2 regions of the Ramlibacter agri genome follow, and region 2 is predicted to be linked to the other one. Evidence: predicted binding sites of a transcription regulator. Region 2 holds the regulator's gene; the other holds the start of a gene.
What was found. The regulator HrcA, encoded in region 2, represses chaperone genes, less so after heat shock. The targets are predictions, from matches to a motif close to TTAGCACTCNNNNNNNNNGAGTGCTAA.
Positions count from the first base shown of each region.

Region 1 (14,333 bases), on a different contig from region 2:
CGGCGCCGTCGGAGACCAGCGCGGTGAACAGGCCCGAGGCCGTCAGCACGGCCAGCCCTATGGGCCAGCCCCAGAGTCGCAGGAAGGCGTTCATGCCCGTTTCCACCAGAGGTAAAGGCCGCTGCCCAGCACCACGAGCGTGGCGACATCGAGCAGCGCCCAGAGAATCTTCATCGGCATGCCGCCGTAGTCGCCGAAGTGCAGCGGCTGCGACAGGCGCAGCGCCAGCAGGTACCAGGGCGTTGCCGGAATGGCCGTGAGCTGCGCGGTGCGCGCATCGACCATCACCGTGTGATTGAGGCGCGCGGTCAGCGGGTCGCTGCCGCGCAGGTAGAAGGTGTTGTGGTGCGGGCTGGAGAACGACGTGCCGGGGAAGGCGATGAAGGCGACCTTCATGCCGGGCGCGGCGGCCAGCGCGGTTTCCAGCGAGCGTTGCAGCGACGCGCGTTCGGCCGCCGGCACCAGCGGCTGGCCTTCGTAGGGCTGCAGCAGCGCCGCCAGCTCCTCTTTCTGCCAGTGATCCAGCAGCAGCTCGGCCCAGGTGTTGATGACGCCGGTGGCGCCGACCACCAGCGCCCACACCAGGGTGGCGATGCCCAGCAGGTTGTGCAGGTCGAGCCAGCGCACGCGCGGCGAGCGGTCGGTCCGCACCTGGCCGAAGTCCAGCTTGCGCATGAAGGGCGCATACAGCACCAGGCCCGAGACGATGGCCGCGAGCAGCAGCACGCCCATCGCGCCCAGGAACAGCTTGCCCGGCTGGCCCGCGAACAGGTCGACGTGCAGGCTTTCGATGACGGCCATGAAGCCCTTGCCGATCGGCGGCTGCGGCAGCACGGCGCCGGTGCGCGAGTCGACCACCACCTGCACGAAGTCGGCGGTCGGCGCGGGCGTCGGCGTCATCGTGATGTACCAGGCGTCGGTATGCGACTCGTCCTGCGAGGCGAACTGCACGACCCGGTCCGGATGCACGCCGTGCGCGATTTCCAGCGCGCGGTCCAGGCTGATGTGCGGCGTCCCCGCTGGCATGGCAGGCGGCCGCGCCACGGCGCCGGTCAGGTCGCCGATCTCCTCGTGGAAGATCAGCGGCAGGCCGGTCAGGCAAAGCAGCAGCATGAACAGCGTGCAGACCAGGCTGGACCACTTGTGGACCCAGGACCAGCCGCGGACGGCACGCGCGCTCAATGCCATGCGAAGGCTCAGAAGTCGATGCTGGCGCCGAGCGAGAAGGTGCGCGGCGCGCCGACCACCATGTAGCCCTGGCCCGGATAGCCGCCGGTGGAGGCCCAGTAGCTGCGGTCGGCCAGGTTGTCGATGCGCGCGCGCAGCGTGACCAGGCGGCCGCCCACTTCCATCAGGTAGCGCGCGCCGACGTCGACACGGCCCCAGCCGCCCACCTTGAGCGTGTTGGCCGCATCCGCGTAGCGCGAGCCGCCAGCGGTCAGGCGTGCGTCCAGCGCGAGGCGGTCGACACCCGGCACGTCCCATTCGGCGCCGATGGAGCCCTGCATCTTCGGCACGCCGATCACGCGCTTGCCCTCGGTTGTGGCATCGCCGGTGGAGACCTGCTTGGCATCGAGCCAGGTCACGCCGCCCAGCAGGCGCAGGCCGCGGGTGGCTTCGCCGAAGACGCTCAGCTCCACGCCCTGGTGGCGGTCCTTGCCGCTCTGCGTGAAGGTCTGGCCGACGCCGCCGCCGGTGGAGCGCGGACGCTCGATGGAGAACAAGGCCAGGCCGGCGCCCAGGCGGCCGGCATCGTACTTCAGGCCGACTTCCTGCTGCTTGGTGACGTAGGGCGCGAACACGGCGTTCGCGTTGGTGGTGCCGGGGGGCGCCACGTCGCCCTTGGTCAGGCCTTCGATGTAGTTGGCGTACGCCGAGAACTGCTTGTTGACCTTCCAGACGGCGCCCAGCGCGGGGCTGGTGCGGCTCTTGTCGTAGTCGCCGTTGGCATTGACGGCGCCGGTGTTGAAGTCGTAGGCCGTCGTGTGCATCTGCTGGTGGCGCGCCCCCAGCGTCAGCAGCACGGTGTCGTTCACCAGCGAGAGCGTGTCGCCGAGGGCGTAGCTGGTGAGGTTGATGCGGTTCGTCACGCCCGGCGCGGCCAGGTTGCCGCCGGCGAATTCGGCGCCGCTGAACGCCGGCAGCGCGCTGTACACCGGGTTGAACAGGTTGGTCGCCTGCTGGTTGAAGAAGTCCATCTTGTAGGCGTTCTTCTCGGTGGACTTGAAGCGCGAGGCGGCCACCACCCATTCGTGGCCCACGCTGCCGGTGCGCAGCTTGCCGCGCAGGCCCAGTTCGCCGGTGTCGACCTGGTCCTCGCGGACGTTGTCGTAGCGGTAGGTGTAGCCGTCGCCGGTGCTGCCGTTCGTGAGGTTGAAGCCGGCCAGGCGGTTGCTTTCGTCGCCGCGGCGGCCACCGTAGGCAGCCCAGGCGGTGACGGCGGAATTGATGTCCCACTCGCCGCGCAGCGTGCCGAACAGGTCCTTCTCGTTGGAGTAGGTCCAGGGCTGGGCGAAATTGACGCTCGCATTCGGCGCCGGGATGGAAGTCGCGCCGGCCGGCGTGACGCTCGGGCGCGTCTGCTTGAACTGGTTCTCCTGCCAGCCGATGTCGCCGGACAGGCGCACGTCGCGGTTGTGCCAGTCGAGGCCCACGGAGGCGACGGTGGTCTTCTGCTTCTCGCTGTCGACGCCGGTGCCGCCGTCGCGGTAGCCCGCGTTGACGCGGATGCCGGTGGAGCCGTCCGGGCCGAAGCGGCGCGCGATGTCGGCCGACACGTGGCCGTAGCCGCCGCTGCCCGTTTCGACGCTCACGCGATTCAGCGGCTCGTTGGGCGCGCGCTTGGGCAGCAGGTTGATGGCGCCGCCCAGGCCGTTGCCGCTGGGCGTGGCGCCGGTCAGGAAGGCGGTGGCGCCGCGCAGCACTTCGACGCGCTCGAACAGCTCGGTCGCGATGTACTGGCGCGGCATCAGGCTGTACAGGCCGTTGTAGGCGGTGTCGTCGGAAGTCACCACGAAGCCGCGGATGAAATAGGCTTCCTGGAAGTTGCCGAAGCCGCGTGCGACGCCCACGAAGGGGTCGCTGCGCAACACCGCGCCGACGCTGCTGGCCTGGCGGTCGAGGATGTATTCGTTGGTGTAACTGGTGATGGAGAACGGCGTCTCCATGTTGTCCTGGGTCCCCAGGATGCCGGCGCGCCCGCCGCGGGCGACCTGGCCGCCCGGGAAGGCCGGCGACAGGCCTTGCGCGGAAGCGTCGGCGCTGGCGCGCACCGTCACGGTGGACAGGGTCGGGGTGGCGGCGCTGTCCTGTTGCTGGGCCCAGCTGCCGGACGCGAGCAGGGCCAGGGCGGCGGCGGCAGCCACCGGACGGAGTTGATGGGGCATGGGGACTTTCGAATACGAATTATTCTTATTTGGATTCTAGCCCATCCATCCAGCCTGCCAATGCATGAAAAAGCACGCGCCCGCGGCCCCCCGTCAGTGCTTTCCTATGTCAGGCCGCGCTTGCAACCGACAAGAAAGCCCTTATGATTAGCACTCGTTGGGGCCGAGTGCTAACAGCAGAGCTCGCCCCACGAACCAGTTAATGAGCGCCGACCGGGTTGGCGCTTTTTGATGCCCAAGCTTCCCTGAAGGAGATGCAATGAAACTTCGCCCCCTGCACGATCGCGTGATCGTCAAGCGCCTCGAACAAGAAACCAAGACGGCCTCCGGCATCGTCATCCCCGACAACGCCGCCGAGAAGCCCGATCAGGGTGAAGTGCTGGCCGTGGGCCCCGGCCGCAAGAACGACAAGGGCGACCTGATTGCCCCCAACGTCAAGGTCGGCGACCGCGTCCTGTTCGGCAAGTACAGCGGCCAGACCGTCAAGGTCGATGGCGACGAGCTGCTGGTCATGAAGGAAGACGACCTGTTCGCGGTCGTCGAGCGCTGATCCCCCTTCCACCCCACAACTGAATATCCGGAGTAATACACATGGCTGCTAAAGACGTTGTGTTCGGTGCGGACGCCCGCCACCGCATGGTCGAAGGCGTGAACATCCTGGCCAATGCGGTCAAGGTGACCCTGGGCCCCAAGGGCCGCAACGTGGTGCTCGAGCGCTCCTTCGGCGCCCCCACCGTGACCAAGGACGGTGTGTCCGTGGCCAAGGAAATCGAGCTGAAGGACAAGCTGCAGAACATGGGCGCGCAGATGGTCAAGGAAGTCGCTTCCAAGACCTCCGACAACGCCGGTGACGGCACCACCACCGCCACCGTGCTGGCCCAGTCCATCGTGCGCGAAGGCATGAAGTACGTGGCCGCCGGCATGAACCCGATGGACCTGAAGCGCGGCATCGACAAGGCCGTCGTGGCCCTGACGGAGCAGCTGAAGAAGGCTTCCAAGCCCACCACCACCTCCAAGGAAATCGCGCAAGTCGGCTCCATCTCCGCCAACAGCGACGAATCCATCGGCAAGATCATTGCCGACGCGATGGACAAGGTCGGCAAGGAAGGCGTGATCACCGTCGAAGACGGCAAAAGCCTGGACAACGAGCTGGATGTCGTCGAAGGCATGCAGTTCGACCGCGGCTACCTGTCGCCCTACTTCATCAACAACCCCGAGAAGCAGGCCGCCCTGCTGGACAACCCCTTCGTGCTGCTGTACGACAAGAAGGTGTCCTCCATCCGTGACCTGCTGCCCGTGCTGGAGCAAGTCGCAAAGGCTTCGCGTCCGCTGCTGATCATCGCGGAAGAAGTCGAAGGCGAAGCGCTGGCGACCCTGGTGGTCAACACCATCCGCGGCATCCTGAAGGTCGTGGCCGTCAAGGCTCCTGGCTTCGGCGACCGCCGCAAGGCCATGCTGGAAGACATCGCCATCCTGACCGGCGGCAAGGTGATTTCGGAAGAAGTCGGCCTGACGCTGGAAAAGGTGACGCTGGCCGACCTGGGCCAGGCCAAGCGCATCGAAGTGGGCAAGGAAAACACCACGATCATCGATGGCACCGGCGCCGCTGCCGACATCGAAGCCCGCGTGAAGCAAGTGCGCGTGCAGATCGAGGAAGCCACGTCCGACTACGACCGTGAGAAGCTGCAAGAGCGCGTGGCCAAGCTGGCCGGCGGCGTTGCGGTGATCAAGGTCGGCGCCGCGACCGAAGTGGAAATGAAGGAAAAGAAGGCCCGCGTGGAAGACGCGCTGCACGCCACCCGCGCTGCCGTGGAAGAAGGCATCGTGGCCGGCGGCGGCGTGGCCCTGCTGCGTGCCCGCCAGGCTGCTGGCACCATCAAGGGTGACAACCCCGACCAGGACGCCGGCATCAAGCTGGTGCTGAAGGCGATCGAAGCCCCGCTGCGCGAAATCGTGGCGAACGCCGGTGGCGAGCCCTCCGTGGTGGTCAACGCCGTGCTGAACGGCAAGGGCAACCACGGCTTCAACGCCGCCAACGACACCTATGGCGACATGATCGAAATGGGTATCCTGGACCCGACCAAGGTGACCCGCACCGCGCTGCAGAACGCCGCGTCGGTCTCGTCCCTGATGCTGACGACCGAAGCCATGGTCGCGGAAGCGCCGAAGGAAGACGCTCCCTCCATGCCCGGTGGCGGCATGGGCGGCATGGGTGGCATGGGCGGCATGGACATGTAATGTCCGCCTGAAGCTTCCTGCTTCAACGAAAAAGCCGCGGCGAGAGCCGCGGCTTTTTTTGCTTTCAGGGGCAGGTCACGGCAGGCGCACTCCGCCGCCCACGATGTCCAGCCGCAGGGACTTGCGGCGTTTTTCTTCTTCCGGATCCGCCGGCGACGGCGGCATGGCGGGCGGTGTCGGTTGCGGGATCGCCTGCGTGGCCGCGACGACCAGCGACGCGATGGCAGGAACGGGCGCGGTGGCGGGCGCGGCGGTGACGTCGGCAACCAGGCCAGCCGGATCGCGCAGCGCGTAGTTGGCCGCATCCGCGCCGCTCAGCGCATATCCGCTGGCCGTCACCGGCTTGTCCCGGCCGGGGTTCGCATCGGCAAACACACCGCGCGCGGCGCTCGTGTCCAGGCTCACCGCGTCGCCGGCGAGCACGCCGGCCAGTGCGGCGCCGCTCGCGTCGAGCACCACGTTGGTGGTGGCATCGTATTCGCGGCTGATGGCGCTCACACCGGTGAGGGACAGCGTGGCCGCCGTGATGCTGGCGCTGAGGCCGGCTGGAGCGACGACCACATAGTTGCCGCTGTCGCTGCCTGCCAGCGTGACGCCGGAAACCGTCACGGCCTTGCCGGTGCCCACATTCTTGGTGTCGAACGCGCCGCTCGCGCCGGCCAGGGTGACGGCGTCTCCCGCGAGCACGCCCACCAGCGCACCGCCGCTGAAGCTCGCGGCCGTGGTGCTGTCGTAGACCTTGCCGTTCGCGCTCAGCCCGGCCACCGTCAGGTTGGCCGGCGTAACGTCCGCGGTGAGCCCCGTCGGATTCGCGACGACGTAGTTGCCGCTGTCGACGCCGGCGAGCGCCGCGCCGGTGACCGTCACGGGCTTGGCGTTGCCGACGTTCTTCGTGTCGAACGCACCGGCCATGCCCGTGAGCGTGACGGCATCGCCGGCATACACGCCGGCAAGACTGCCGCCGTTGAGCGTCGCAGCCGTGGTGCTGTCGTACACCTTGCTGCTCGCGCTCACGCCCGTGACCGTCAGCGTCGCCGCCGTGACGTCGGCCGTCAGTGCGGCCGGATTGGCGACGGTGTAGTTGCCGGCATCGGCGCCGCCCAGCGTCGCGCCCGACACGCTCACAACCTTGCCGGTGCCGACGTTCTTCGTGTCGAACGTGCCGGCCAGGCCGGACACCGTCACCGTGTCGCCGGCGAGCACGCCGGCGAGCGAACCGCCTACGAGGGTCGCCGCCGCCGTGCTGTCGTAGACCTTGTCTTGCGCAGTGATGCCGCTCACCGTCAGCGATGCCGGCGTGATGCTCGCCGCCAGGCCGGTGGGATTGGCCACCGTGTAGTTCCCGCTGTCGGTGCCGCCCAACGTGGCACCAGCCACCGTCACCGACTTGTTGGTGCCGGCGTTCTTGTCGGCAAAGCTGCCGGCCAGCCCGGACACGCTCACCGTGTCGCCGGCAATCACGCCGACCAGGTTCGCTGTACCAGTGTTCAGTGCGGCAGTCGTGGTGGCGTCATAGACCTTGTCCTGCGCCGTCACGCCGCTGACTGTCAACGCAGCGGGAGTGATGCTTGCGGTCAACCCGCTGGGGTTGCTTACCGTGTAGTTGCCGGCGTCGGCTCCGCCCAGCGTGGCACCGTTGACGCTCACCGCCTTGTTCGTGCCGGCGTTCTTGTCGGCGAAGCTGCCGGCCAGCCCGGACACGTTCACCGAGTCGCCCGCCAGCACGCCGGCGAGCGTCATGCCGGCCGTGTCCAGCGAGGCCGTGACGGTGCGGTCATAGACCTTGTCCTGCGCCGTCACGCCGCTCACCGTCAGCGACGCGGGAGTGATGCTGGCCGTCAAGCCCGTCGGGTTGCTGACCGTGTAGTTGCCGGCGTCGGCTCCGCCCAGCGCGGCACCGGAGACCGTGACTGCCTTGTTCGTGCCGGCGTTCTTGTCCGCGAAGCCGCCGGAAAGTCCCGAGACGCTCACGGCATCGCCGGCCAGCAGGCCGACCAGGCTCGCGGCGCCCGTGTTCAGCGAGGCCGTCGCGGTGGTGTCGTACACCTTGTCTTGCGCGGTGACACCGCTCACCGTCAGCGACGCTTGCGCGATGCTGGCCGTGAGGCCGGTGGGGTTGCTCACCGTGTAGTTGCCGCCATCCGTCCCGCCCAGCGTGGCGCCGGTAACGGTGACAGTCTTGTTCGTCCCCGCGTTCTTGTCCGCGAAGCTGCCGCTCAGGCCGGCGACGCTCACCACGTCGCCGGCGATCACGCCAACCAGGCTCGCAGCACCGGTGTCCAGCGTGGCGGACGCACCGCGGTCGTAGACCTTGTCCTGCGCCGCGACGCCGGTGATCGTCAACGCCGCGGGCGTGATGTTGGCCGTCAGCCCGGCGGGATTGCTCACGACGTAGTTCGTACCGTCCACCCCGCCCAGCGTCGCACCGCTGACGGTGACCACCTTGTTCGTGCCCGCGTTCCTGTCAGCGAAGCTGCCGCTCAGGCCCGACACGCTGACCGTATCGCCGGCGATCACGCCGACCAGGTTGGCGGCTGCCGTATCGAGCGTGGCAGTCGTGCTGCGGTCGTAGACCTTGTCCTGCGCGGTCACGCCGCTCACCGTGAGCGCCGCGGGCGTGATGCTCGCCACCAGGCCCGTGGGATTGCTCACAACATAGTTGCCGCCATCGGTGCCGCCCAGCGTGGCTCCGCTGACGGTGACCGCCTTGTTGGTGCCTGCGTTCTTGTCGGTGAAGCTTCCGCTCAGGCCGGAAAGCGATACCGTGTCGCCGGCGATCACGCCGACCAGGTTCGCAGCACCGGTGTTCAGCGACGCCGCCGTGGTGGCGTCGTAGACCTTGTCCTGCGCCGTCACGCCGCCGACCGTCAGCGACGCCGGCGTGATGCTCGCCGTCAGGCCCGTCGGGTTGCTCACCGTGTAGTTGCCGGCGTCGGCACCTCCCAAGGCCGCACCGGCGACGGTGACTGCCTTGTTCGTGCCTGCGTTCTTGTCGACGAAGGTGCCGCTCAGGCCCGACACGCTCACGGCGTCGCCGGCCAGCACGCCAACCAGGCTTGCTGCACCAGTGTTCAGCGAGGCCGCGGTGGTGGCGTCGTACACCTTGTCCTGCGCCGTGACACCGCTCACGGTCAGCGACGCCGGCGTGATGCTCGCCGTCAAGCCTGCCGGGTTGCTCACCGTGTAGTTGCCGGCGTCGGCACCGCCCAAGGCCGCACCGGCGACGGTGACTGCCTTGTTCGTGCCCGCGTTCTTGTCGGCAAAGCTCCCACTCAGGCCCGACACGCTGACCGAGTCGCCCGCAAGCACACCGGAAAGCGTGGCAGCGGACGTGTCCAACGAAGCGGTGATGGTGCGGTCATAGACTTTGTCCTGTGCCGTCACGCCGCTCACCGAGAGCTGCGCCGGGGTGATGCTGGCCGTGAGCCCCGTGGGGCTGCCGACCGTGTAGTTGCCGCCATCGGCGCCACCCAGGGTGGCGCCACTGACCGTGACCGCCTTGCTCGTGCCGGCGTTCCTGTCGGCGAAGCTGCCACTCAGGCCGGACAGGCTCACGGTGTCACCCGCGAGCACGCCGGAGAGCGTCGCAGCGGACGTGTCCAGCGAGGCGGTGGTCGTGCGGTCGTAGACCTTGTCCTGTGCGCCCACGCCGACGACCGTCAAGGTCGCGGGCGTAATGCCGGCCGTCACGCCGGCAGGGTTGTTCACCGTGTAGTTGCCGGCGTCCGCCCCGCCCAGCGTCGCACCAGCCACCGTCACCGCCTTGCTCGTGCCGACGTTCTTGTCGGCGAAGCTGCCCGTCATGCCCGACACGCTCACCGCATCGCCGGCGACCACGCCGCCCAGGCTTGCAGATCCCGTGTTCAGCGTGGCAATCGTGGTGGTGTCGTACACCTTGTCCAGCGCCGTGACGCCGCTCACCGTGAGCGACGCCGGCGTGATGCTGGCCGTGATCCCCGTCGGGTTGCTGACCGTATAGTTGCCACCATCGGCCCCGCCCAGCGTCGCACCGCTGACCGCCACGGCCTTGCTCGTGCCCGCATTCTTGTCCGCAAAGCTGCCTGAAAGGCCCGAGACGCTGACTGTGTCGCCGGCGATCACGCCGACCAGGATCGCGGCACCGGTGTTCAGCGAAGCAGTCGTCGTGGCGTCGTAGACCTTGTCCTGCGCCGACACGCCGCTCACCGTCAACGCCGCCGGCGTGATGCTCGCCGTCAGCCCGGAGGGGTTGCTCACGACGTAGTTGCTGCCGTCGGCACCGCTCAACGTGGCACCGGCGACCGTGACCGCCTTGTTCGTTCCGGCGTTCTTGTCGGCAAAGCTCCCGCTCAGGCCCGACACGCTCACCGAGTCGCCCGCAAGCACGCCGACCAGGCTTGCCGCACCTGTGTTCAGCGAAGCCGCCGTGGTGGCGTCGTACACCTTGTCCTGCGCGGTGACACCGCTCACCGTCAGCGACGCGGGCGTGATGCTCGCCGCCAGGCCCGTCGGGTTGGTCACCGTGTAGTTGCCAGCGTCGGCTCCGCCCAGCGTTGCACCAGCGACGGTGACCGCCTTGTTCGTGCCGGCGTTCTTGTCCGCGAAGCTTCCGGAAAGTCCCGACACGCTCACCGTGTCGCCGGCAATCACGCCGACCAGGTTGGCGGCTGCCGTGGCGAGCGTGGCCGTCGTGCCGCGGTCGTAGGCCTTGTCCTGCGCGGTCACGCCGCTCACCGTGAGCGCCGCGGGGGTGATGCTCGCCACCAGGCCCGTGGGGTTGCTTACGACATAGTTGCCGCCATCGGCGCCGCCCAGCGTCGCGCCGCTGACCGTCACCGATTTGTTCGTGCCGGCGTTCTTGTCCGCGAAGCTGCCACTCAGGCCCGACACACTCACCGTATCGCCGGCCAGCACGCCGGCCAGCGTTGCGGCACCCGTGTTCAGCGCGGCAGTCGTCGTGGCGTCGTACACCTTGTCCTGCGCGGTGACGCCGCTCACCGTGAGCTGCGCTGGCGTGATGCTCGCCGTCAGGCCTGCCGGGTTGGCCACCGTGTAGTTGCCCGCGTCCACGCCGCCCAGCGTGGCACCGTTGACGGTGACCGCCTTGTTCGTACCGACGTTCCTGTCGCCGAAGCTGCCGCTCAGGCCCGACACGCTCACCGTATCACCCGCGAGCACGCCGGCGAGAGCGGCCGCGGACGTGTCCAGCGATGCGGCCGTGGTGCGGTCGTACACCTTGTCCAGCGCCGTGACGCCGCTCACCGTGAGCGACGCCGGCGTGATGCTCGCCGCCAGGCCCGTGGGGTTGGCCACGGTGTAGTTGGCCGCATCCGCCCCGGCCAGCGTGGCGCCGGCCACCGTCACGGACTTGTTCGTGCCGGCGTTCTTGTCGGCGAAGCTGCCGCTGAGGCCCGACACGCTCACGGTGTCGCTTCCCAGCACGCCGACCAGGCTGGCGAATCCTGTGTTCAGGGAAGCCGCCGTCGTGGTGTCGTACACCTTGTCCTGCGCGGTGACGCCGCCCACCGTGAGTTGCGCCGGCGTGATGCTGGCCGTCAGCCCGGAGGGGTTGCTCACCGTGTAATTGCCGCCATCGGTGCCCCCCAGCGTCGCGCCGCTGACCGCCACGGCTTTGTTCGTGCCCGCGTTCTTGTCGGCGAAGCTGCCGGAGAGACCCGAGACGCTGACCGTGTCGCCGGCAATCACGCCGACCAGGTTCACGGCACCGGTGTTCAACGCTGCGCTCGTCGTGGCGTCGTAGATCTTGTCCTGCGCAGTGACACCGCTCATCGTGAGCTGCGCCGGCGTGATGCTGGCCGTCAGCCCGGCGGGATTGCTCACGATGTAGTTCGCGCCGTCCGCCCCGCCCAACGTGGCGCCGTTGACGGTCACCGCCTTGTTCGCACCCGCGTTCTTGTCGGCAAAGCTCCCGCTCAGGCCCGAGACATTCACCGCATCGCCGGCCAGCACGCCGACCAGGGTTGCGGCGCCCGTGTTCAGCGAGGCAATCGACGTGGCGTCGTACACCTTGTCCTGTGCCGTCACGCCGCTGACCGTCAGCGACGCCGGCGTGATGCTCGCGGTCAGGCCCGCCGGATTGGTCACCGTGTAGTTGCTGGCATCGGCTCCGCCCAGCGTTGCACCCGCGACGGTGACCGCCTTGTTCGTGCCAGCGTTCTTGTCCGCGAAGCTGCCGGAAAGGCCAGCCACGTTCACGGCGTCGCCGGCCAGCACGCCGACCAGGCTCGCGGCACCAGTCCCCAGCGACGCCGTCGTCGTGGTGTCGTACACCTTGTCCTGCGCGGTGACGCCGCTGACCGTCAGCGCCGCGGGTGTGATGCTCGCCGTCAAGCCCGTCGGGTTGGTCACGGTGTAGTTGCCCGCGTCGGCCCCGCCCAGCGTGGCGCCGCCGACCGTCACCGTCTTGTTCGTCCCGGCATTCTTGTCCGCGAAGCTGCCGGCCAGCCCCGACACGCTCACCGCATCGCCCGCCAGCACGCCGGAGAGCGTGGCCGCTGCCATGTCCAGCGAGGCCGTGGTGCTGCGGTCGTAGACCTTGTCCTGCGCAATCACACCGCTCACCGTCAACGCCGCGGGCGTGATGCTTGCCGCCAGGCCCGTGGGGTTGCTCACGATGTAGTTGCCGCCATCGGCGCCACCCAGCGTGGCGCCGGCAACGGTCACCGACTTGTTCGCGCCGGCGTTCTTGTCGGCGAAGCTGCCGGAAAGGTTCGACACGCTCACGGCATCGCCGGCCAGCACGCCGTTGAGCGTGGCGGCCGTCGTGTCCAGCGAAGCCGTGGTGGTACGGTCGTACACCTTGTCCTGCGCGATGACGCCGCTCACGGTCAGCGACGCCGGCGTGATGGTCGCCGCCAGGCCCGTGGGGTTGGCCACCGTGTAGTTGGCCGCATCCGCCCCGGCCAGCGTGGCGCCGCCCACCGTCACGGACTTGTTCGTGCCGGCGTTCTTGTCGGCGAAGTTGCCGCCGAGGCCCGACACGCTCACCGAATCGCTTCCCAGCACGCCGTTGAGCGTGGCGGCCGTCGTGTCCAGCGACGCCGTGGCGGTACGGTCGTACACCTTGTCCTGCGCGGTCACACCGCTCACCGTCAGCGACGCAGGCGTGATGCTCGCCGTCAGGCCCGTCGGGTTGCTCACCACATAGTTGCCGCCATCGGCGCCGCCCAGGGTCGCGCCGCTGACTGTCACCGATTTGTTCGTGCCGGCGTTCTTGTCCGCGAAGCTGCCGCTCAGGCCCGACACGGTCACCGTATCGCCGGCGATCACACCGACCAGGCTCGCGGCACCAAGGAGCGAGGCCGTCGTGGTGGTGTCGTACACCTTGTCCTGCGCCGTCACGCCGCTCACCGTCAACGAAGCGGGCGCGATGCTGGCCGTCAAACCGGCGGGGGCGCTCACGACGTAGTTGCCTCCGTCCGCGCCACTCAGCGTCGCACCGTTGACGGTGACCGCCTTGCTGGTGCCCACGTTCCTGTCGGCGAAGCTGCCGCTCAAGCCCGACACGCTCACCGTGTCGCCTGCCAGCACGCCGGAGAGCGTGGCAGCGGACGTGTCCAGGGAAGCGGCGGTGGTGCGGTCGTACACCTTGTCCTGTGCGACGACGCCGCCAACCGTCAGCGAGGCGGGCGTGATGCTGGCCGTGACGCCCGTCGGGTTGGTCACCGTGTAGTTGCCGGCATCGGCCCCGCCCAGCGTGGCGCCGGCGACCGTCACCGACTTGTTCGTGCCGGCGTTCTTGTCGGCGAAGCTGCCCGTCATGCCGGACACGCTCACCGCGTCGCCGGAGATGACGCCGGACAGGCTCGCGGCGCTGGTGTTCAGCGCGGCGGCCGTGGTGGTGTCGTACACCTTGTCCTGCGCGGTCACACCGCTCACCGCCAGCGACGCAGGCGTGATGCTTGCGGTCAAGCCGGTGGGATTGCTCACGACATAGTTGCCGCCGTCGGCTCCGCCCAGCGTCGCGCCACTGACCGCGACCGCCTTGTTGGTGCCTGCATTCTTGTCCGCGAAGCTGCCGGCCAGGCCCGACACGCTGACCGAGTCGCTTCCCAGCACGCCGTTGAGCGTGACGCCGGACGTGTCCAGCGACGCGGCGGTGCTGCGGTCGTAAACCTTGTCCTGCGCCGTCACGCCGCTCACCGTGAGCGCTGCCGGCGTGATGCTCGCCGTCAGGCCCGTCGGGTTGCTGACCGTGTAGTTGCCGGCGTCGATGCCGGCCAGCGTGGCACCGGCCACGGTGACGTCCTTGTTGGTGCCCGCGTTCTTGTCGGCGAAGCTGCCGGAAAGGCCACCCACGCTCACGGAATCGGTTCCCAGAACACCAAGCAGGCTCGCGGTCCCGGCGAGCGAGGCCGCCGTCGTGGTGTCGTACACCTTGTCCTGCGCCGTCACGCCAGTCACCGTCAGCGTCGCCGGCGTGATGCTGGCCGTCAGGCCCGTCGGGTTGCTCACCGTGTAGTTGCCGGCGTCGGCGCCGCCCAGCGTGGCGCCGCTGACCGCCACGGCCTTGTCCGTTCCCGCGTTCTTGTCCGCGAAGCCGCCCGTCAAGCCCGAGACCGTCACCACGTCGCCCGCGATGAGGCCGCCCAGGACGGCCGCGCCGGTATTCAGCGTCGCCACTGTGCTGGCGTCGTACACCTTGTCCTGCGCCGTGACGCCGCTCACCGTCAGCGCTGCGGGCGTGATGTTCGCGGTCAAGGCGCCGCC
Region 1 covers NZ_JABBFX010000005.1:153,197-167,529, reverse strand. Annotated here, with positions in the region: gene HHL11_RS32620 (hypothetical protein) at 1-94, opposite strand, end outside; gene HHL11_RS32615 (PepSY-associated TM helix domain-containing protein) at 91-1,188, opposite strand; gene HHL11_RS32610 (TonB-dependent receptor) at 1,197-3,386, opposite strand; gene groES (co-chaperone GroES) at 3,646-3,936, shown strand; gene groL (chaperonin GroEL) at 3,978-5,624, shown strand; gene HHL11_RS32595 (YDG domain-containing protein) at 5,700-14,333, opposite strand, start outside.
Region 1: the regulator HrcA is predicted to act here: its motif matches at 3,534-3,560, upstream of groES (co-chaperone GroES).

Region 2 (14,333 bases):
CCATCGGCGCCGAGCCCGAGCTGACCGTCAACCTGATCCCGCAGGCGCACGCGGTCGTCTTCATCCTGGCCGCCGACACCGGCGTCACCAAGTCGGACCTCGCCATCTGGCGCGAGCACCTGATCGCCGAAGACAACGCGGCCGATTCCCGCCTGGTGGTGTTGAACAAGATCGACACCATGTGGGACGCGCTGAGCACGCCGGCCCAGGTGCAGGCGCAGATCGACCGCCAGCGCGCGACCACTGCCGAAATCCTCGGCCTGAAGGAACACCAGGTGATCCCGGTGTCCGGCCAGAAGGGCCTGGTCGCCAAGGTGAGCAGCAACGCGGAACTGCTGATGGCCAGCCGCCTGCCGGTGCTGGAACAGGCGCTGGCGCATGGCGTCATGGGCCAGCGGCAGAAGATCCTGCGCGCCGCCGTCGGCTCCAACATCAGCGAACTGCGCACCGAAGCCACCCGCGTGCTGGGCATCCGCCGCCGCGACCTGGCCGAGCAGATGGTGGAGCTGAAGGGCCTGCGCGGCAAGAACACCTCCGTCATCAAGCACATGCGCGCGCGCATCGAGCAGGAGCAGGGCGAGTTCGACGCCAGCGGCGCCAAGATCCACGCAGTGCGCTCGGTGCACCTGCGGCTGCTGCGTGAAGTGTTCACGCTGCTCGGCACGCAGACCATGAAGGCCGAAATGGCCGACCTGACCAATGCGCTGCGCCAGCCCGGCATCAAGCTGGGCGTGCGCAAGGCCTACGCGTCCACTTTCGACCGGCTGCGCGAAGGCCTGCGCAAGGCGGAGAAGACCAGCGCCGAGATCCAGACCATGCTGACGGGCACCTTCCGCCAGCTGAACGCCGAATACGGTTTCTCGCTGCAGGCGCCGCGCGAGCCGGACCTGGCCCGCTACGAGCGCGACCTGGACCTGGTGGAGCGCAGCCACAACCAGTACCTGGGCGTGAGCAACGCGCTGAAGCTGGCGCAACCCGAATTCGCCGACCGCCTGGTGCGCGCGCTGGCCACCCGCCTGCGCGTCATCTACGAGTCGGCGCTGGGCGAAGTGGAGCTGTGGAACAAGTCCGCCGCCGCGCAACTGGACGCGCAGCTGCGCGAACGCCGCCGCAACTTCGGCCGCCGGCTGGAAGCCATCGAGCGCATCCAGCAGGCCGCGAGCGGCCTGGACGACCGCATCGCCGAGATCGAGTCGCAGGAAAACGCGCTGGACCTGCTCGATGCGAAGCTGGGCGAACTGACTTCGCACCTCACCAACACGCCCATGGCCGCGGCCAAGCCGGCGGCCGCGCCAGCCATCGCCAAGACGGCGTGAAAGAACTTCCGACGGGGTTTGCCGGCCGCGTGGTGCGCTGGCAGAAAACCCATGGGCGCAACACGCTGCCCTGGCAGAACACCCGCGATCCTTATCGCGTGTGGCTCTCCGAGATCATGCTGCAGCAGACCCAGGTGGCAGCGGTCCTGGGCTACTACGAGAGATTCCTTTCCCGCTTTCAAGATGTGCGCGCGCTGGCCGCTGCGCCGCAGGACGACGTGCTGGCGCTGTGGAGCGGGCTGGGCTACTACTCGCGCGCCCGCAACCTGCACGCCTGCGCACAGCAGGTGGTGGAGCGCTTCGGCGGCGAATTCCCGCGCACGGCGCAGGAGCTGCAGACGCTGCCGGGCATCGGGCCTTCGACTGCCGCGGCCGTTGCTTCCTTCTGCTTCGGCGAGCGGGTCGCCATCTTCGACGGCAACGTCAAGCGCGTGCTCTCGCGCGTGCTGGCCTATGGCGAAGACCTGGCGTCCTCCGCGAACGAGCGCGTGCTGTGGGACCACGCGCGCGAACTGCTGCCAGCGCGCGAGCTGAAGGAGAGCATGCCCCGCTACACGCAGGGCATCATGGACATCGGCGCCACGGTGTGCCTGCCGCGCAACCCGAGCTGCCTGCTGTGCCCGGTGCAATCGGACTGCGCCGCGGCGCGGGAAGGGCAGCCGCAGAACTACCCGGTGAAGACGAAGAAGCTGAAGCGCACTTCGGAGTCGCTGTGGCTGCTGCACGCGCGCGCGGACGATGGCCAGGTGTGGCTGCAGAAGCGGCCGACGCCGGGCGTGTGGGCGGGGCTGTATTGCCTGCCGGTGTTCGGGAGCCGGGAGGCGCTGGCGGCGGCGGTGCCTGGCTCGTCCGAGTTGAGAGATGCGGAGCCGTTCCTGCATGTGCTGACGCACAAGGACCTGCACCTGCATCCGGTGGAAGTGGTGCTGCCCGCCAGCTGGAAGGGCATGGCCGGCGCCTGGTTTGCCGGCAAGAAGTGGCCGGAGCTGGGCCTGCCGTCGCCGATCCGCAAACTCCTCTCGCGTTGACGCCTTACCGGTTGGCGAGTTCGCGATGCCGCTTCAGCGTCGTCCAATGCTCGCCGAATTCCTCAGCGAGTTTCTCCACGAGATAAACGGAGCGGTGCTGCCCACCGGTGCAGCCGATCGCCACGGTCACGTAACTCCGATGGTTCCTCGCCAGCGGCTCCAGCCAGTGGTCCAGGAAATCCGCGACGTCCGCATACATCGCATCCACTTCCGGATGCTCGCGCAGGTAGTCCGCCACCGGCGCATCGAGCCCCGTCAGGTCGCGCAGCTCCGGCACGTAGTGCGGATTCGGCAGCATGCGAACGTCGAAGATGTAGTCCGCATCTACCGGAATCCCGCGCTTGAACGCGAAGGACTCGAACACCAGCGTCATGTGCGCATGCGGCGCCGACAGCAGCGACTTCACGTAGTCCTGCAGCTGCGCCGAGCGCAGCACGCTGGTGTCGATGACGTGCGCATGTTCGCGCAGGTCCGCCAGCAGTTCGCGCTCCAGCTCGATCGCCTCGGTCACCGCACGGTGCTGGTCGACGTCCTCCGGCCCCGGCTTGGACAGCGGATGTCGCCGCCGCGTCTCGGAAAAGCGCCGCACCAGCGTGTCGGTGGTGGCGTCCAGGAACAGCGGCCGCACGGCCACGCCGCGCGTCGTCAGGTCGCGCAGCTGCGCCGGCACCTGCGACAGCGACGTCGCGCTGCGCACGTCCATGGCGATGGCCACGCGCCGCGCAGCATGCTTCTGCTCCAGGTCGACGAAGGCCAGCAGCAGGTCCGGCGGCAGGTTGTCGACGCAGAAATAGCCGGCGTCCTCCAGCGCGCGCAGCGCCACCGACTTGCCGGACCCCGACATGCCGGTGATGAGGACGAGTTCGAGCGAGGTCGACGACACGGCGATCAGCCTCCCGCCGCTTCGAGCATTTCCTTGGCGTGCGCCAGCGTCGTGCCGGACAGGCGTTCGCCGCCCAGCATGCGCGCCACTTCGGCCACGCGCTTTTCGCCTTCGACCGGCGCCACGCTGCTGGCCACGCCCTTGCCTTCGGCCTGCTTGGCGACGACCAAGTGATGGTCGGCGCAGGCGGCCACTTGCGGCAGGTGCGTGACGGCCAGCACCTGGCGGTCGCGTCCCAGCTGCTTCATCAGGCGGCCCACCGTCTCGGCGACCGCGCCGCCGACGCCGGAATCGACCTCGTCGAAGATGAGCGTATCGGCCGTGCCGAGGCGGCTGGTCGTGACGGCGATGGCCAGCGCGATGCGCGACAGCTCGCCGCCGGAAGCCACCTTGCCCACCGGCCGCGGCGTGCTGCCCACGTGGCCGGCGACGAGGAAGCTCACGTCCTCCAGGCCGTAGGCGGAAGGCTCATCGGATTTCTCCAGCGCCACCTCGAAGCGGCCGCCTTGCATGCCCAGCCCCTGCATTGCTTGCGTAACGGACTTCGACAACGCCGGCGCCGCTTTGGCGCGCGCCTTGGAGAGGCTGCGCGCTTCGGCCAGGAAGGCCTCGCCTTCCTTCTTCTCGGCGGCTTCCAGCGCATCCAGGTCGGCGGCCGCGTCGAGCTTGGCCATTTCTTCCTTCCAGGTCGCCAGGAGCGCCGGCAGCTCGGGCGGCGTGCGCTTGTAGCGGCGCGCAAGCGACACCCACAGCGACATGCGCTCGTCCAGTTCGGCCAGGCGCTCGGGATCGAGGTCGGTCTTGCGCAGGTAGCCCTGCAGCGAATGCGCGGCGTCTTCCAGCTGCGCCAGCGACGAAGCCAGCACGTCGGCCACTTCCTTGAAAGCCGGCTCCAGGTGTTCCTGGCCGCGCAGCGCATCCAGCGCCTGGCTCAAGCCCTGCCGCGCGCCGCCGTCTTCGCCATCCAGCATTTCCTGCGCGCCATGGGCGGCGTCCAGCAGCGCCTGCGCATGCGACAGGCGCGTGTGGCTGGTGTTCAGTTCGTCCCACTCGTCGGCGCCGGGTGCCAGCTTGTCGACTTCGCCGATCTGCCAGGCGAGGCGCTCGCGCTCGCGCTGCAGCGAATCCTGCGCGGAGCGCGCATCGGCCAGCGTCTTCTGCGCCGTGCGCCAGCGCTGCCACAGGGACTGCAGCTTTTCGGTGCTGAGGCCGGCGTAGCCATCGAGCAGGTCGCGCACGGCGGCCGGGCGCGTGAGGCTCTGCCAGGCGTGTTGGCCGTGGATGTCCACGAGCAGTTCGCCGGCTTCGCGCAGCTGGGTGGCGGTGGCGGCGCTGCCGTTGATCCAGGCGCGGCTCTTGCCCTGGCTGTCGACGTTGCGGCGCAGCAGCAAGGTGTCGCCGCTGTCGAAGCCCGACTCTTCCAGCCAGGGCACCAGGGCCGGCGGCAGGTCGAATTCGGCGCTGATCTCGGCGCGGGCGGCGCCTTCGCGCACGACGCTGGCCTCGGCGCGGGAGCCCAGCGCCAGCTGCAGCGCGTCGATGAGGATGGACTTGCCGGCGCCGGTCTCGCCGGTCAGCACGGAGAAGCCTTCGCCCAGCTCGAGCTCGAGCTCGCGGACGATGACGAAATCCCGGAGGGCGATTCTCTTGAGGCTCATTGGCCTTCGTTCCAATGCAATTTCTTGCGCAGCGTATCGAAGTAGGTCCAGCCCTTGGGGTGCAGGAATCGTACCTTGTGCTGCGAGCGGCGCACGGTGACGCGGTCGCCATGCAGCAGGGAAGCCAGCGACTGCATGTCGAAGTTGGCGCTGGCGTCCCGCCCGGCGACCAGCTCGATGGTGATTTCCGCCGCGTCCGGCAGCACGATGGGCCGGTTGGACAGCGTGTGGGGAGCGATCGGCACCAGCACCCAGCCGGCGATGCCGGGATGCAACAGCGGGCCGCCCGCGGACAGCGAATAGGCCGTGGAACCCGTGGGCGAAGCCATGATCAGGCCGTCGGCGCGCTGGTTGGCGACGAAATGGCCGTCCACCTCGACCCGCAGTTCGACCATGCCGGAAGTGGCGCCGCGGTTCACCACCACGTCGTTCATGGCCAGGGCGTCGAAGACGCACTGTTCGTCGCGCAGCACGCGTGCGTGCATGAGGCTGCGCAGGTCTTCCTCGTACTCGCCGGCCAGCATGGGCGGCAGCACGGTGCGGTAGGCGTCCAGCGCGATGTCGGTGATGAAGCCCAGGCGGCCCTGGTTGATGCCGATCAGGGGCACGCCGTACTGCGCCAGCTGGCGGCCGATGCCCAGCATGGTACCGTCGCCGCCCACCACCAGGCCCAGGTCGCACTGGGCGCCGAGGCCGGCGACGTCCGCCACCGGCAGGCCGTTGAGGCCGGTGCTGGCCGCGGTGTCGCGTTCCACCACCACTTCGCAGCCCGCCTGCGCCAAAAAATTCGCAATGTCTTCCAGCGCGGCGCGCGACGAGGCCGCCAGAGCCGGCGGAACTGCGGCATGGTACTTGCCGATCAGCGCGACCTGCCGGAAGATGGATTTCATCGGCAAATTACATCATTAAAATTGCCCCGTTACCCCTCATGATGCTCGACGACCGCGCCAAGCTGTTGCTCAAAGCCCTGATCGAGCGCTACATCGCCGAAGGGCAGCCCGTGGGCTCGCGCACTCTCTCGCGCGCGTCCGGGCTGGAGCTTTCCCCGGCCACCATCCGCAACGTGATGAGTGACCTGGAGGAGCTCGGCCTGGTCGCCAGCCCGCACACCTCCGCCGGCCGCATCCCCACCGCGCGCGGTTACCGCCTGTTCGTCGACACCATGCTGACGGCCAAGCACGGCGACCTCGCCGCGCCCTCGCTGCCGGCCGACCAGCCGCAGAAGGTCATCGCCCACGCCGCACAGCTGCTGTCCAGCCTGTCGCAGTTCGTCGGCGTGGTGGTGGCGCCGCGACGCAGCTCGGTCTTCCGCCACATCGAATTCCTGCGCCTGTCGGAGCGCCGCTTCCTGGTCATCATCGTCTCGCCCGATGGCGACGTGCAGAACCGGGTGGTGCACACCGAGGCCGACTACAGCCAGTCCCAGCTGGCCGAGGCCGCCAACTTCCTCAACGCCAACTACGCCGGCCTGACGATGGAGGAGGTTCGCGCGCGCCTGAAGACCGAGGTGGACCAGCTGCGCGGCGAAATCGTCACGCTGATGCAGACGGCGGTGGAGGCCAGTTCGCAGGCCATGAGCGAAGACCAGGAAGAGGTGGTCATCTCCGGCGAGCGCAACCTGCTGGCCGTGAGCGACTTCTCCAGCGACATGACGCACCTGCGGCGCGCCTTCGAGCTGTTCGAGCAGAAGACGCAGCTGATGCGCCTGCTGGACGTGTCCAGCCAGGCCGAGGGCGTGCGCATCTTCATCGGCGGCGAAAGCCAGATCGTGCCCTTCGAGGACCTGTCGGTGGTCAGCGCCCCTTACGAGGTGGATGGCCACGTGGTCGGCACGCTGGGCGTGATCGGCCCGACCCGCATGGCCTACGACCGCATGATCCAGATCGTGGACATCACGTCACGTCTGGTCAGCAACGCCCTCAGCCACAAGAGCTAGTGCGGGCCGACCTGGCCCGCGAGCACGGCGTTCAGGTGCGCCGCGACCGCGGGGGAGGCCAGGATGGCCATGTGGTCCTCGTCGAAGCCGCGCACCGATGCTGCCTGCTGCTGGGCCGCCAGCGGCAGCTGGCTGCGCAGCGGCACCGTCTTGTCGCTGTAGCCGAACACCATGTGGTGCTGCACCTGCACCGGCGGCGGGCTGGCGAACAGCTCGCCGAGGAAGCGGCTCTGCGGGCTCATGTCGCGCCACACCGGCATCACCGCGGGCGCAATCTCCACGCCGACCTGGGCGGCCGATGCGCCACCGAAGGGCGAAGAGATCGACGTGAAGGTGCGCAGGTAGCTGCACTCCTCCAGTTGCCGGCATTCGTTGAGGTAGGACCGCGCCACCAGCCCGCCCATGCTGTGCGCCACCACGTGCAGCTCGCGGAAGCCGTACTGGCGCTGCAGTTCGTTCAGCAGCCGCATCAGGCCCGTGCCCACCGCGGACAGCTCCAGGCCGGACGGGTAGTAGAAGACCCAGGGCTGGAAGCGCGTGCGGTCGATGTGCGCCAGCAGCGGCTCGAAGTCGCGCGGCGTGCCGCCGATGCCGTGCACCAGCAACACCGGCGTCTTGCCGGCGGAATAGGGCTGCAGGAAATAGACGCCCGCCAGGCCTTCGCGCATGAAGCCCACCGGCTGCCACATGCCCAGCTTGGCCTTCTCGCGGTCGAAGCGCGCGTCGGCAAGCTGCGCGGGCGTGCCGACTTGCATCTCCACGCCGCCGGGCCCGCGGTTGCGCAGCGCGAACAGGCTGCCTTGCGGCAGCACGCCGGGCGCGGGCTGCGCGCTCGCCGCGCGCAGGTTCAGGTTCACGGCGTCCATGTCGCCGCCGGCGATGGGCTGCCAGGCGAAGGCCTCGCCGGCGTCGTAGCGCAGGTCGCCGTCGGTGTCATGGAAAGCGAACACGCTGCGCGTGGACTTGTCGACCATCATCTCGAAGCGGCCCGGGCCTTCGAACACCTTGTAGCCCAGGGGCTGGCCTTGGGCGTCCAGCGGCACCACGATGACGGGGCAGTCGGCGCAGGCGGACGCCAGCGTGCCGCTCATGCGCGCGACGCTGGCCTGGTAGGCGTCGATGTCGTCCTGCAGGCGGCCGAAGCGCGCGCAGCCGGCCAGCAGCGCCACGGACAGCAGCAGCATCAGGACGCGCATCATGAGCCGGCCCTCCGCAGGCGCAGGAAGTGGCAGCCCCAGGCTTGCAGGGCGATGTAGAGACCCGGATTCCTCATCGTGTTTCCCTCTCGTTCGAATGTGGTTCCTGCCAGTTCGTCGTCCAGCCCCCAGGTGGCGCCGGCGAGCTCGTCCCAGGGCAGCTTCACCTGCCCTTGCGATGGCGTGTCGGCCAGGTTCACGGCGAGCAGCGCGCGCTCTTCGCCCAGGCGCCAGCACCAGGCGACGATGCGTTCGTAGCTGGCGTTGTCCGGCCAGCCGATGCGCTCGCACAGCTGCCATTCGCCGGCGTGGAACAGGTTCGCTGCACTGGCTTGCAGCAGGTGGCGGTAGAAGGCGCGCAGCGCTTCGTCGGGCGCTTCGGCGGGACGCCGCCCCAGGAACACGGGCAGGCGCACTTTGCGGCCTTCCATCTGGCCTTCGTGCACGAGGCGTGCGCCGCATTGCGTGAACGCCAGCACGGCGGCCGCACGGGCCTGGTCTGGCGCGAAGGTGGCCGCCGCGCGCGGTTCGTCGTGGTTCTCGATGAAGCGCAGCAGCTTGCGCTGGTAGGCGAGGTCCGCGCAGAGGTGCTCGCGCAGCGCCTCGGGGTCGCCGTGCTCCAGCCGGTCGTACAGGCGCTTGTCGTAGCAGAAGTCGAAGCCCTGCTGCTGCAGTTCCCACTCCAGGTCCCAGTAGGCCTCGGCGATGAAGCGGAAGTCCGGGTGTTCGGCGCGCACGGCGGGAATGAGTTCGCGCCAGTAGTCGGTTTCGGGGGCGACGCCGGCGCGGCCGGCCCAGGTGCGCTCGAACACCTGGTTCAACATCAGCATGGCCATGTCGCAGCGCACGCCGTCGCACTGGCTGGCGATGTCGCGCACCGTGTCGATCGCCGCCGCGCGCAGGCCGGCGGAGAAGGCATTGAGCTGCAGCACGTCGGGCCAGGCGGGGAAGTAGGGATCGCGGCCGTTGGCGTAGACGTTGGCGCCGACGGCGAGGAAGGACGCCGGGTCGCGCTCGGCGTCCTGCGGCGTGCCGCGCACGAAGTAGTCCGGATGGCTGCTGGCCCACCAGTGGTCCGGCGCGACGTGGTTCGGCACGAAGTCCAGCACCAGGCGCAGGCCGCGTCTGGCCAGTGCGGCGCGCGCTTCGGCCAGCCCGGCGCGTCCGCCCAGGCGCGGGTCCACGCTGTAGTCACGCACGCAATAAGGCGAGCCGACGTTGTCCTCCGGGCGGAAATCCGGCAGCGCGCGGCGGAAGTCCTGAAGCAGGCCGGCGTTGCGATTGGCGACGGCGATGCCCGCGGGGCTGCGCTGCCACACGCCCATGAGCCAGACGGCGTCGAAGCCGAGAGCCGCGATGTCGTCCCAGGCATTGGCAGGCACGTCGGCCAGCGTGACGCCCGGGCCGAGTTCCGCGAGCCAGACCCAGGTGTTGATCTCGTAGATGGAAGGATGCGCAGGCCAGGCTTGCATGGCGGGTCCCCTAGCTCAGAATCGGTGGCCGACGGTCAGCTCGATGCGCTTGCCGTAGGTGCCGGCCACGGCCGGCCCCCAGGCGCGCAGGCCGCCCATGAGGGTCCAGCGCCAGCCGTTGGCGAAGCGCCGGCCGCCTTCGATCTCGGCGACGGCGCCGGTCTGGCCGTCCATCACCCAGTCGACGACGGGTTTGAGGGTGAACTTCAGCGAATGGCCGCTGGCCCAGGTGTCCAGCACCTCCAGTTCGGCCTTGGTGTTGTTGATGTCCTTGGCGTCGGAGGCGCCGGCGACGGCGAGGTTCTGCTGCAGCAGCAGGCCGTAGGTGAACTGCTGCGCCAGCGGCCCCGAGGTGCGGGCGCCCAGACCGAGCTGCCACTTGCGGGCGCCGAGGCTGTCCGGGTTGGCGGTGGGCATGGTCAGTTCGACGCGTGGCGTCCAGGGGACGTCGCCGAGCCGGAGCGGCTGGGGATCGGCGCGCAGCTTGATGTCGCCCAGCCGCGGGTCGAAGGGGCTGCCGCCGAAATCCTGCTTGGCGTCGGGAAAGGGCAGGTCCAGCCGCACCAGGACGAAGGGGCCGGTGGCGTAGCTTTCGAAGCGCAGGGTGGTCCTGGTCTGCTCCTCCGGCGTGCCGCGGCCCGTGTTCTGGCGCTTCAGCTCCACGCCCCAGCGCGGGCCTTCGTCGGCGCAGGCGCCGCCAGCCGCCACGAGCAGCAGCGGGGGCAGGGCGCCGGCACGGATGAGCCACATCTCTGCGATGTTCGTGCCGGCGGCTTGCCGTTTGAATGGGACCAAGGCCGTATGTCCGGCCCCCTACAATCCCGGCTGGCGGGCCGTTAGCTCAGTTGGTTAGAGCAGGGGACTCATAATCCCTTGGTCGCTGGTTCAAGTCCAGCACGGCCTACCAGTCAAATACGCGATTTCCTGCTGCAAAACAGGAGCAATCTGGTATGGATCGCGTGCATGTAGCCTAGGTGTCATCGAAACGAGACTCCTATTGGGCGATGCTATGCCCCTGGCTTGGGGGCAGAATACGGATCAGCAGTCAAGAACAGGCGGTGGTGAGCGCGAATGCCATTACATCCGACAAGCCAGTTCCTGGTCGACGCCATCGAGGCACTGGTAACCCTCGACGGACGATTTGAGCAGATGAAGCTGGTGAACTACAACTCGGTAGTTGACCAGAGGCGGGGCTGCTTCTCCCTCGTATTTCGAGCGCGAGACAAGACCACCGATACAGATGTCGCCCTGAAGTTTTTTGATCCGCAAGGCATGATGGACACCTACCGTCTAGAGGCCTTCAGGCGAGAGCATCAAATTTTGGAGGGCCTTCTGGGAGTGCCGGGTTGCCTCCAACTGGCTGCAGGGCGGACCACATACAACCTGCCTTTGACCGTGGCGACCGGCGGAACGGTCCCGTTCCCGTGTGAGTATTTCGCAATCGAATGGATCGACGAAGAGATCGACGGGTACTTTCTGTGCCAGCAGCAATACTCGGCGCAGGAGAAGCTGAGGCTGTTCGCCAAGATTGTGTCGGCAGTGGCGACTCTCCACGCACACGAAGTCTTCCACCGCGATCTGAAGCCGGACAACATGCGGCTGTTGCGGAACGGAGGGCAGCCTGCCGTAGTCGCAATTGATCTCGGAACAGCTGCCCGGTACACATCGCCACAGATCGCTGCAGGTTACACCTACCAAGTCGGACACCTGTTCTATGCGTCCCCCGAGAGCCAGTGCGGCCTTGCTGGGAATCGAAGAGTCGCCCCTCGCACTGACGTCTACGCTCTTGGCTGTATGCTTTTCGAGCTCTTCAATAAGGACTCTTACTTCAATGCCCTGCTGACAAAAAATCCTGGATACCCGGCCATGCTCCTAGCAATGCGTACTGGCGTGCGTCCAACCACCTCTGACCGACAACAAGAGGACGATTGGATTCGAACATTGGCCGCTCTTGGAAACTCGCTTGTTCCGGTAGCGGTGAACGGAGCCGGGAGCGATATTCCTCCGGGCATAGCAGGACTGGTCAATGAGATCCTTTTTGCTCTTACAAACATCGACTATCGCAGACGACCTCAGCTGCAGTGGATTCACGCTAGGCTGAGGTCCGCTTTAGCGGTGCTTGCTAACGAGAAAGCGTGTCGGAGGCGGATAAAGCAGGCCCAGGATGCGCGAGCCAACCGCATCGAGAAGATCAAACGGCGGGAGAATCGACTCCGTCAGTCGCTGGCAAACCGAAACCACATCGAGGGCTGAAGAATGGAAACTAATGACCAGAACAGTGAGGTCAAAGCCCTTGTGGTCGAGCCCTCTCCTGTGGAGGTTGTGATCAACGAGGATGGCGTTTCGCCTCTATCTCTCGTTATGCCTCCATACGAAGATATGGCGGACATTGAGGCCTTAAAAGGCAAGCACTTTTCTATCAAGAATTGGGGCCTGTTGGCGCAAGCCTCGCTACTCGAAAGCGTGCATGCTGAAACAGCACGGTTACTGTCCAAACGGCAAAAATTTCAGCAGTCGTCTACTTATCTAAATCGACTTGCGAATCTCGCGTCGATCGCTGGCGACCTTGAGGCGGAAGCTAACTACTTGGACAAGGCGGTGGAGCTCGATGCGGACCAATTCCTATCGAACCGCGTCATTGAAAACCTATTGGCAAGGAGGCTTGACTCGGAGGCGGAGTCGAGACTCCTGACGAGAGACCTTCGAATCGATGTCTACGGAAATTTGCGCCTTGCAGGCTTGCTCGCGGTGCGGGGAGACATTGCTCGTGCGGAGGAGCACGTGAGAACTGCGCTCTCTGCAGACCCCCTTAGTTATGGTGCGAGACTGTTCGAAGGTGCGCTGAGGCTCTGGGGTGGGGAGTACGAGAAGGCGATACTGAGCTTCCGAATTGCGGCAGAACGACGCCCGAATTCAGCCGCCTTGCACACGAATATGGCGGTCGCATATGTGCGGTTACACCAGAAGGAAAAGGCGCTGCAGAGCCTCAAGCTCGCTGTATCGTTCGACCCTCTGAGTACAAACGCCGTCATCTTTTTGGCGGACGTAGCGCACGCACTAGGTCGCAATGAAGATGCTGTGCCGAGTTTGCGTTACTTGGTTCAGTTCGAGCAGGCGAACGCCGCTGTTTGGGCCCGTCTCGCGCGAAGTCTGCTGGAAGTTGGGGAGGCTGGCGAGGCAATCGCCGCGACCAAGAGACAGGCGAGCCTTAAGGAAGACAGTGAGGTTTGGAACAATCTTGGCGTCGCCTACTACAGAAAGGGTGACTCCCATAGAGCCACGGCGTGCTTCAAACACGCCATACAAGTAGGGACTGGGCCCGAGGATGACGGCTTCTGCCTCGCGACAACAAACCTGGCAATTCTGCTTGCGGAAAGCCGGCCGCCAGGCGAAGTTCTTTCGTATGTCAACGCCGCGGTCGGTTCGGCGGACCTTGGAAAGTTCGCTGCTAGGACGGATCTTGCAGGGATCTTCCAGGTAAAGCTGAGAGCTCTGGTTAAGTCACGATTCATTCGTGATGCGATTGCGTTCGGCGAAGAGGTTCTCTCATGGAGCGATTCGAATGCGGAACTTAGGGCCGGAATGGCCATCGATCTGCTTACGCTGCATTCGCTGCATGATCCGAATGGCTCGAAAGCGCTTCAGCTCGCAGAGAGCTTCTCTCAATACGCGCTGCACGGACCTATTCCGAACAAAGAGATGCGCGTAAGGCTGTTGAACAACATCGCGTTTGTTTTTGCAGAGTTTGGAAGGCTAGAACAGGCTCAAATCTATCTCCAGGCGATTTCATCTGAGATTCACAAGAGTCCGTACCCAACTGCCACATCTGGTCTTCTGCGCCTGCGCAAAGGCGACATAGAAGGCGCTGAACAGCTCTACTCCGAGGCGATTGGTCTCGCGGTGCGGCCGCATGACAAAGCGCGAATTCGTCAGAAGCTGAGCTTAGAGCTTGGTAAGGCTCTAATGGGCGACGACGCCCGTAAGGCGGTCCGCCTGCTGAAGCGAGCTGCGAATGAGCATGGAGGCGAAGAAGGTCTGGCGAATCAGGCAACCGCGCTACTCAAGCTGATTGGATAGAGTCCCACTTGTGTTGACCCTCGTGGCGAAGTCAGTGCAGCAAGGCCGAATGGGCCAGAAATGAACTTGTCCAGGCCGCCGCTCGCGCGTGCGATTCGCGAACGCGCCGCAATTCCCGCCAGACAGTGACCGGCGGCTGGCCAATGGGCGAGAACTGGCGGATTCGCCAATACGAGGCCCAGACTTCAACCCGCGTCGACGGCTTGATCTCGGTGTCGCCAAGGAGGTCGGCGCGGATGTCTCCGTCCGCTTGATCGTCAACGTGGACCCACGGTAGACCATGAAGCATTCGGCCCTCGATGCCTGGTGAGCGCGATTTCGAAACAGATTCCTCCCGCCTCGGAAGGCCGGAGCCCGACACGCCAACAGGAAGCCGCGTGCCCACGCGACTTAACGCCGCCTTAACAGCACCCCCCGTAGAGTCGCGCGCGCCATGCGCAACCGGTCCAGGCAGCCTGCCCGCCGGCAACGCGCGCGCCCGACGCAAACCCTTGCCGAGCCCACACGAATCTTGCGCATCCTGCTCGTTGAAGACAATCGCTCCCTCTCGGAATGGCTGGCCCGCACGCTCGGTCGCGAGCGCTACGTCGTCGAGTGCGCCTACGACGGCGAGGACGCCAACCGGCGCCTGACGGCCGAGTCTTACGACGGCGTGATCCTGGACCTGGGCCTGCCCCGGATGACCGGCGACGAGGTGCTGCGCCGGCTGCGGCAACGCGATGACAACATGCCGGTGCTGGTGCTGACGGCCCACGACACGATGAAGG
Region 2 covers NZ_JABBFX010000001.1:1,112,583-1,126,915, forward strand. Annotated here, with positions in the region: gene HHL11_RS05410 (dynamin family protein) at 1-1,316, shown strand, start outside; gene mutY (A/G-specific adenine glycosylase) at 1,313-2,344, shown strand; gene rapZ (RNase adapter RapZ) at 2,349-3,227, opposite strand; gene recN (DNA repair protein RecN) at 3,233-4,885, opposite strand; gene HHL11_RS05430 (NAD kinase) at 4,882-5,775, opposite strand; gene hrcA (heat-inducible transcriptional repressor HrcA) at 5,817-6,821, shown strand; gene HHL11_RS05440 (esterase/lipase family protein) at 6,818-8,020, opposite strand; gene HHL11_RS05445 (alpha-amylase family glycosyl hydrolase) at 8,017-9,489, opposite strand; gene HHL11_RS05450 (hypothetical protein) at 9,505-10,239, opposite strand; tRNA gene HHL11_RS05455 (tRNA-Ile) at 10,320-10,396, shown strand; gene HHL11_RS05460 (protein kinase domain-containing protein) at 10,561-11,742, shown strand; gene HHL11_RS05465 (tetratricopeptide repeat protein) at 11,746-13,566, shown strand; gene HHL11_RS05470 (response regulator) at 14,078-14,333, shown strand, end outside.